Regions from separate parts of the Lysinibacillus sp. G01H genome, predicted to be linked through region 1. Evidence: riboswitches for the same ligand, from Rfam matches in the RefSeq annotation. Region 1 holds a riboswitch; the other holds the start of a gene.
The links. Region 1 has a riboswitch for cyclic di-AMP ahead of PSR12_RS15640 (TrkH family potassium uptake protein). Riboswitches for the same ligand answer to the same signal wherever they lie in the genome.
Positions count from the first base shown of each region.

Region 2: it holds a riboswitch for cyclic di-AMP, as region 1 does, so the genes downstream of both, PSR12_RS01370 (APC family permease) here and PSR12_RS15640 (TrkH family potassium uptake protein) in region 1, are expected to answer to the same signal.

Region 1 is NZ_CP118397.1:3,071,060-3,075,496, forward strand. It holds gene floA (flotillin-like protein FloA) at 1-311, opposite strand, end outside; gene PSR12_RS15630 (NfeD family protein) at 315-1,643, opposite strand; gene rpsU (30S ribosomal protein S21) at 1,951-2,124, opposite strand; cyclic di-AMP (ydaO/yuaA leader) riboswitch at 2,377-2,518, shown strand; gene PSR12_RS15640 (TrkH family potassium uptake protein) at 2,634-3,971, shown strand; gene PSR12_RS15645 (potassium channel family protein) at 3,997-4,437, shown strand, end outside.
Region 2 is NZ_CP118397.1:272,322-276,758, forward strand. It holds gene PSR12_RS01355 (HAMP domain-containing sensor histidine kinase) at 1-923, shown strand, start outside; gene PSR12_RS01360 (PepSY domain-containing protein) at 920-1,591, shown strand; gene PSR12_RS01365 (PepSY domain-containing protein) at 1,682-2,206, shown strand; cyclic di-AMP (ydaO/yuaA leader) riboswitch at 2,395-2,544, shown strand; gene PSR12_RS01370 (APC family permease) at 2,663-4,437, shown strand, end outside.

The DNA of each region.
Region 1 (4,437 bases):
TTGGCACGATGAGCCGCAATTAAGGCATTCACTACACGGTCAACATTACCACCTGCTAAATAGTGACTCTCTAACTGATTAATCGTTACAGGTAAACCAGCTTTATGTGCTTTAATCAACGGATTAACAATTCGAGACGGGATTACACGACGTAAGCGCATCCCAATTAATGTGAAAATACTCACACGTACACCTGCTGCTAATGCAGAAATCCACAATGCTACGGGTACAAAGGTAAAGAATACCGCAAGCACAATGAATAAAATAACTAGTCCAGCAATAGGACCAATCAAAGCTAAATCAAAACCCATTTTCTATTCCTCCATCTCTTTATCTGTTTGTCTCACAACAATGCGTGAGCCTTCAACTTTAATAATTTCTACATGTTGATTGACATCGATATAGCCACCTTCTGAGACAATATCAATGCGTTCACTACCAAGTACCATTGTTCCAGATGGACGAAGTGGCGTAAGCGTTTTCCCAATTTTCCCTAACAGTTCTGTGCGATTCACATTGGATACATACCCTTCTTCTGTCGTGGTTGCATCCATTAACACAAGCCTGTTTAAGACATGCAGTTTTTTTCCGAAAAATTTCATCAGAATCACCATTCCTATCATCGCTATCACAAGCGCAATGAGAATTGCTACTATCATTTGCATCATATTTGCACCTGCCAGTATCAGACTTAGTACTATTAAGACACCACCTAAAATACCAACAATTCCACCAGGGACAAAAAACTCTGCAATTAAAAGGGCTAACCCAACAATAAATAACAATAATGTTTCATATCCCGCAAAGCCGGCCACCATATGTCCAAAGAAAAATAAACCAAGTGCTGATAAGCCCATTATACCTGGAACACCAAATCCTGGCGAATAAAGCTCCATCACAAGTCCTAAACTAGCGATAGACAATAGAATAGGTACAATGATGGGATTTGTAATAAAACGAGCTAATTTTTCAGAAAAGGTCGGTTCAATGGGAACAACATCACTACCATTTAAGTTGGTTACGTCTAAAAGCTCCTGAAAATCCTTAACCGTCCCTTCAGAATATTTAACCTTTAATGCTTCTGAGGCAGATAGGGTTAACAAATTCTTTCCGCCAGCACGGTATTCTGGTAGTTCATAGTTGGTATCTGCCATTGCTAATGCATACTTAGGGTTGCGCCCTGACGTTTCTGCTGCTGCTTTCATTTGAGCAAGCCAAGCGCTATTAGCCTTTAGGTCGGCCGCATTACCTGCTGAATCGATAACTGCCGCTGCACCGATTGTTCCATTTGGAACCATGTAGATCTCATCCGCATGTAAGGCTAAAAAAGCTCCTGCTGAGTGCGCATCCTTATTAATATAAGCAATCGTCCTTATTTGCGTTGCATCCATAAGCATGGCGATATCATTTGCCGCATTCACAAAACCGCCAGGCGTATGTATTTCTAAGATAATCGCCTCTGCATTGTTTTCTTCAGCCTCTTTAAAAGCTCGTTCTAAAAATGCATGAAGTCCTCGTTCTACTTCATTATGAATCAGAACATGATAAACCTTATTACTGGCAAAAGCCGAAGTTAATGGAAACGCTAACAAAAAAGTCATCCATATCACTAGTAAATAGCTGAGGATTTTCCGTTTTCGCATCTTTTCCCCTCCCTTCTAACATGCCTCTCCTCTGTATATACGGTCAATCATGCGAAAAGTTTCACAAATCTTAAAAATTTATTCACTTATTTATCACTCGATCTAATGCAATTAACAACAGTATGTGCAAAAAAGCCGAATGAATCAAAGTGATTTCATTCGGCTTTTTCATATGTACGTAAAGTTGAGCAATGTAAAATACCTGAAATTAATCAAAAATGTGATTAATTTCAGGTATAACTTTGTCTGCTCAGTGAATCATACAATTGCGTGTTATGAACGTAGGGATTTTTAATGGGAAATTAAATTACCACTTACGTTTACGTGCAGCTTCTGATTTCTTTTTACGTTTTACGCTAGGTTTTTCGTAGAACTCGCGCTTTCTAACTTCTTGAATTGTACCACTTTTTGATACAGTACGTTTGAAGCGGCGAAGAGCATCTTCAAGCGATTCGTTTTTGCGAACGACAGTTTTTGACATCTCTCTTTCCCTCCCTCCGAACACACGTCAATACACAATTAGGCAAATTACCTTCTGTTGTGTACTAAAAAATTATATCGTATTGTCTAATAATGGTCAATAGAAAGTATGCGAAATTATCAAGTGAATTTTTGGTTTTATTTTTGCTCGAATTATTCATACAGAAATCGCCCACAATAAAAATAATTACATTTTCCTAACAATTAAGGGGTTTACAAAAAATAGAATAAGGGCGTAGAATAATCACATTCAATTTCATATCGGCCAAATCTCAACTATTTGAGAACGGAGGAACCAATTTTTTGGGGTTAATTCTGCTTTAGCAGAAGGGATGAGAAAGCTCTTTCGCCATCCTACCCGTCAGCTAACTTCGTCGGCTAAAGCGAAGGAGGTCGTTATTGACCACCATTATTAGCATGCTTTCTGTCATTTTCATGCTCTTATCGTAGGTCTTTTTATTATGCCATTTAACAAACAGTTGTTTACTATTCAGAATTGAGGAAAATAAAATGAACAATTTTAAAAAAGCATTAAACCCTCCAAAAGTTCTCGTATTGGGCTTTGCTCTCATTATTGCCATAGGGACGTTTCTTTTAACAATGCCATTTTCTACTGAGGATGGGAAGGGTTTGCCCTTTTTAGATGCTTTATTCACTGCTACATCAGCTACTTGTGTCACTGGATTAATTGTAGTTGATACAGGTGATACCTTCTCTACTTTTGGAGAAGTGGTTCTTTTATTCTTAATCCAAATTGGCGGTTTAGGATTTATGACATTTGCCACATTATTATTTTTACTACTTGGGAAGAAAATTTCATTAAAAGAAAGACTGCTGCTTAAAGAAGCATTTAATAATATCTCCATAGCTGGTCTTGTTCGATTAGTAAAAAGAATATTGCTTTTTACAGCATGTATTGAAATAATCGGTGGTCTTATTCTATCCATTCGTTTTTCTTTTGATATGCCTATTGGAAAGGCCCTGTATTTTGGATTTTTTCATGCCATATCCAACTTCAACAACGCTGGCTTCGATTTAATGGGTGGCTTTAACGGAATGACTGCCTATGTTGATGACCCCTTTGTTGTTTTCACCATCTGTGCTCTTATTACAATCGGTGGATTAGGCTTTATTGTTATGAATGAATTGTATGAATATCGTGTGACTAAAAGGCTTTCTGTCCATTCAAAAATAGTCTTAGTAACCACACTTTTGCTAACTGCTAGTGGAACCATTTTGATATTTTTGTTTGAGTATGGCAACCAAAAAACACTTGGATCATTATCCGAATGGGGTAAAGTGTTAGGTTCCCTTTACCAAGCGGTTACACCACGAACTGCTGGCTCCAATACACTGGCTATTGGAGACTTAACGCATTCTACATTATTTTTAATGATCATTTTCATGTTTATTGGGGCAGGCTCTGGGTCGACTGCTGGAGGTATTAAAATCACAACCTTTGCTGTTTTAGTGGCTACTATGTGGTCACAAATTCGAGGGAAAGAAGATGTCGTTCTCTTTAGACGCAGGATTTTAAATGAAACAATTTTAAAAGCTATGACTGTGGTCATGTGTGGTATGTTCATTGTTGTATTTGTTACCATCATCCTCAGCATAATAGAACAAAAACATAGCTTCATGATGTATTTATTTGAGGCAACATCAGCTTTTGGAACGGTCGGACTTTCAATGGGATTAACACCTGAACTTACACCAGGTGGCCGGGTTTTAATTATTTTAACTATGTTTGCGGGTAGATTAGGTCCCTTAACTATTGCCTTTGCCATTACAAAACGTCGAAAATCAGAAGCTTTCCGCCACCCAAAGGGGAATATAATGATAGGTTAGATTAGAAGAAGGAGTTGTTAATTAAATGGCTATTAAACAATACGCCGTAATCGGCTTAGGTAGATTTGGCACAAGTGTCGCCCGCAGATTACATGAAGCTGGACAGGATGTTTTAGGCATCGATATTAGTGAGGAAAGAGTTGAAGATGCAGAACCTTATGTAACCCATGCGGTAGTAGCAGATACAACTGAAGAGAAAGCTTTAACATCCATTGGCATTGGAAATTTCGATTGTGTTATCGTGGCGATCGGTAACGATATGCAATCCAGTATATTAACTGTATCGTTATTAAAAGAATTAGGGATCAAAAAAGTGATTGCAAAGGCACTTGGAAAAAGGCATGGACAAGTGTTGGATAAGGTAGGTGCTGATTGGATTATCTATCCTGAAAGAGATATGGGCGAAAGAGTAGCAAATCAGTTACTATCACCTAATATGTTAAATTATATAGAATTATCAAAAGAG
Region 2 (4,437 bases), 1.9 Mb from region 1:
TAGAACGGACATTAGATTTGTTAAAGGTCATCTTAGTTGTTGTATCTGTTGTGGCATCGATTCCTATTTTCCTAGCGAGCTTGGTACTTGGGCGACTTATTTTATTACCGTTAGAACGTTTAAATGAGACCATGCGCAAAAGTGCATCTACTGGGAAATATGAAAAAATAGATACCACAGAAAAAGGTGGGGACGAATTAACAAACATTAACCGCACTTTTAATATGATGATGGAGAAGCTTGAACAACATTATCAGAAGCAACAAGAATTTGTATCAAATGCCTCCCATGAATTAAAAACTCCTATAACTGTCATTGAAAGCTATGCAAAACTACTCCTAAGGAGGGGGTTTGATAATCGGGAGGTTGCTCAGGAATCCTTGCAAGCTATTGCCAATGAATCATCTCGTATGCATGAAATGGTATTGCAATTGCTAGAACTAGCTAAAAACAAAGAACAATTGGACGTTCATTTCGAACAACTAGAGCTTGCCCCGTTCTTAAATAAAGTAGCTTTACAAATGGAACAGGCTTATCATCGAACATTTAGAATTGATGAGCAGATTCCAAAGTTTATTTATAGTGATGAAAAAATATTGAAGCAACTACTTTTTATTTTGCTGGATAATGCTAGGAAATATAGTGAGGATGAAGTACGTATTCAAGCCACTGAAACAACCAATCATGTACGTATTACCATCCAAGATTTTGGTATTGGTATTCCAATCGAGCATATTCCTCATTTATTTGAGCGTTTTTATCGTGTAACAGAGGATCGTAATCGTAAAACAGGTGGTTCAGGGCTAGGGCTAGCAATAGCACATGAACTGGCACAACAATTAGGTATAACGATCGATGTGAAAAGTAAGCTAGGGGAAGGCTCAAGCTTTACTTTATGTATACCAAAGGAGGGACAGCAATGAAAAAGTGGATGTTAGTAATTGTTGTTATTATCCTTCTTTGTAGTGGAGTAATTTGGTTTGTTCAACATCGTTATTTTTACGTTCAACCTATTAGTGAAGCGGAGGCTATTCGCCATATTGAGACTATCTACAATGGTCATGTTACACAAGTTGAAAAACAAGGAAATACCTTTGAGATGCTTTTTACGCGTGAGGATGTCAAGTATGCAGCTATACTTGATGTTACGACACAACAGGTAACTGCTCTAATCATGAAAGAAGGACAAAGTAAATTACTATTAACAGAAAAGCAGATCAGACAAATGGTTAAAAAGGAATATGGAGATGTAGAAAGCGTTATGCTTACAGACTCCGTTTATACTGTACGTGTTGAAAATGAGAAAATTCAAAAGGATTTAACCCTTGATGGTTATACAGGCGAACTACTGGCAGAGAAAAAGGTTGAGCCACAAGAACAACCTATCGAAGAGCCTATTATTACTGAGCAACAGGCTATTCAAATAGCTCTTAAGCAATTAAAGGGTGAGGTGGATTCAGTTGATTTTGAAGAAACCTCAGAGGGTGGTTACTATTTAGTTGAGATTGAAACGCAGGAGGACGAAGCTACATTTCAAATTCATGCTGTTTCAGGAAAAGTACTGTCTGTAACATGGGATGACGATCATTAAATCATTCTCATGAGATTCTAATGTTCCTCTTATAGTTCTATCATCTTCACTTGGTAAGCTAAGTTTAGATAAAACAAAGGAGAGATGAACATGAAAAAAATGATAATGATTCCAGCACTAGTAATTACTCTTGGAGTGGGTGCAGCGATTGGCTCGACGACTTTATTATCAGGAAATGCCCAAGAAAAAAAGGTCTTATCCATGCAGGAAATTGAGAAGAAAGCGCTAGCGGTAGTGGATGGTACAGTTGCAAATATCGAATTTGACCAAAATCAGTTTAGCTCTATTTATGAAGTAGAGGTGTATACAGATACAGAAGAATATGATTTAAAATTTGATGCTTATAGTGGGAAATTACTCAAGCAGAAAAAGGAACGTCTAGATGACGATGATTGGGATGATCATATTTCTGCTACAACTGCTACAACAAAAATAATTACAAAAGAGCAGGCTATCAAGACAGCCCAAACAAAAGCAAAGGGTAAAGTGACAAAAATTAAGCTTGATGATGGTGTATATGAAATTGAATTAAAAGACGGTCAATATGAATATGAAGTAGATGTGGATGCAGTCTCTGGAAACATTATAGATTTTGAACAAGGCTTTGATGACTAATTTAATGAGCTGTCTTAAAGGGAGAACATACCTTTAAGGCAGTTTTATTGTTTTTATTGTGGGTATTTACTAGGTATTCAGGAAATTTACTTTAAGAAGTGGTTATTTATATGTTCAAAAAAGAAAAAATTTTCTTCTTTACTTTTTCAATTAGCAGGCGTACTATGACATCATTATAAAAGTTTCAAATTTCTAAATCGCTGAAGCAACTAAACGCGGGGGAACCAATTTTGATGGATGGCATAGCCATTCTTGGGGTGAATCTCTTCCTTATGGAGGAGTAGGGCTACTCAGGCCCGAATCCGACAGCTAACCTCGTAAGCGTTAAGAGCAGAAAAGTGGAGCTTGGCAGACGGATGAGCGTCTACAAGTCTTATTTAGTGATGACTTGTAGGCGTTTTTTGATGTAATTTAGAAAGGCGAAACACATTCTATGAAACTAGAAGGTGTTTATCAATGAAATCCTCATTCAAACGTTATGTAATCGGCAAACCATTAAGATCCGATGCGTTAGGGGAACAAAAGCTAAGTAAAACAAAGGCACTGGCCATATTATCATCAGATGCATTGTCATCAGTAGCCTATGGACCAGAACAAATTTTAATTGTCCTGATGACGGTAGGTACAATGGCGTTTTGGTATTCTTTACCTATTGCCACTGGAGTGGTTATTCTACTCGTGGCACTGATTTTATCCTATCGTCAAGTTATCTTCGCCTATCCACATGGGGGAGGCGCCTATGTCGTATCACGAGAAAATTTAGGCGTGAATGCAGGTCTTGTTGCAGGGGGTTCTTTGCTTGTTGATTATATTTTAACGGTAGCAGTAAGTGTGTCGGCCGGGACAGATGCCATTACATCTGCATTTCCAAGTCTTCATGCTTATAATGTACCCATTGCTATTATATTTGTGATTTTCTTAACGATTTTAAACTTGCGAGGTGTAACAGAGTCAGCCTCTATCTTGGCTTACCCAGTTTATCTATTTGTAGGCGTTATGCTGTTGCTAATCGGGATTGGGCTCTATAATGTGGCAACTGGACCGGTGCCTGCAGAGTTACATCCAAAGATTGGTACACCAGTGGCAGGGATTAGCCTATTTATTTTATTAAAGGCATTTGCATCAGGAAGCTCAGCGTTAACAGGAGTAGAGGCTATTTCTAACGCCATACCTAATTTTAGAAATCCTGCTCCAAATAATGCTGCTAAAACGCTTTTAGCAATGGGCGCCATTTTAGCCGTTTTATTCATCGGGATTGTTAGTCTAGCTTATTTTTATGGCGTTGCACCAACAGCAGAAGCAACAGTCGTTTCCCAACTAGCAGAAGCTAGTGTTGGTCGGAATTTTCTTTATTATATTGTTCAGGGGACAACTGCAATGATTTTAGTACTTGCCGCAAACACAGGGTATTCAGCATTTCCCTTGCTTGCTGTGAATTTATCGAAGGATGGTTTTATCCCAAGAATCTTTCAAATCCGAGGGGACCGTCTTGGCTATTCAAATGGTATTTTAATGCTAGGTATTGCTGCCATTGTTTTAATTATACTTTTTGACGGGGCCACAGAGCATTTAATTCCGCTCTATGCAGTAGGCGTATTTATTCCCTTTACATTAGCGCAAACGGGGATGATGAGAAAATGGTGGCGCGAAAAACCTAAAGGCTGGGTAGCAAGATTTACGATCAACACAATTGGGGCCGCTATCTCTTTCATCGTGGCAATGATGTTTTTTGTGACAAAAATGCCTCAAGTTTGGCCGGTGTTTATCTTTTTACCAATTATTATTTTTGTATTCCATCGCATTAAGCAACATTATCAAGCTGTTGGAGAACAGTTAAGGTTAAATCATGAGGAACTGGCTACTATTGAGGGGAATGTTTTCATTGTGCCAGTAGCTGGTATAACAAAGGTGGTTGAAAACTCCCTACATTATGCCAAATCACTTAAGGTTGATAAAGTGATAGCCTTTTATGTAGCTTTCGACCAAGCAGATGCAAAAGCTTTTGAAGAGAAGTGGAATGCCTGGCAACCTGATGTACGATTAGTTACCTACTATTCACCATATCGCAGCATTACACAGCCATTAATTAAATTTATTGATAAAGTAGAACATCAATGTACGAAGACAGGTCATAAAGTAACGGTTGTTATCCCTCAATTCTTACCGAAAAAAGGGTGGCATCATATGCTACACAACCAATCGAGTCTTCTCATTCGTACATCACTGTTATT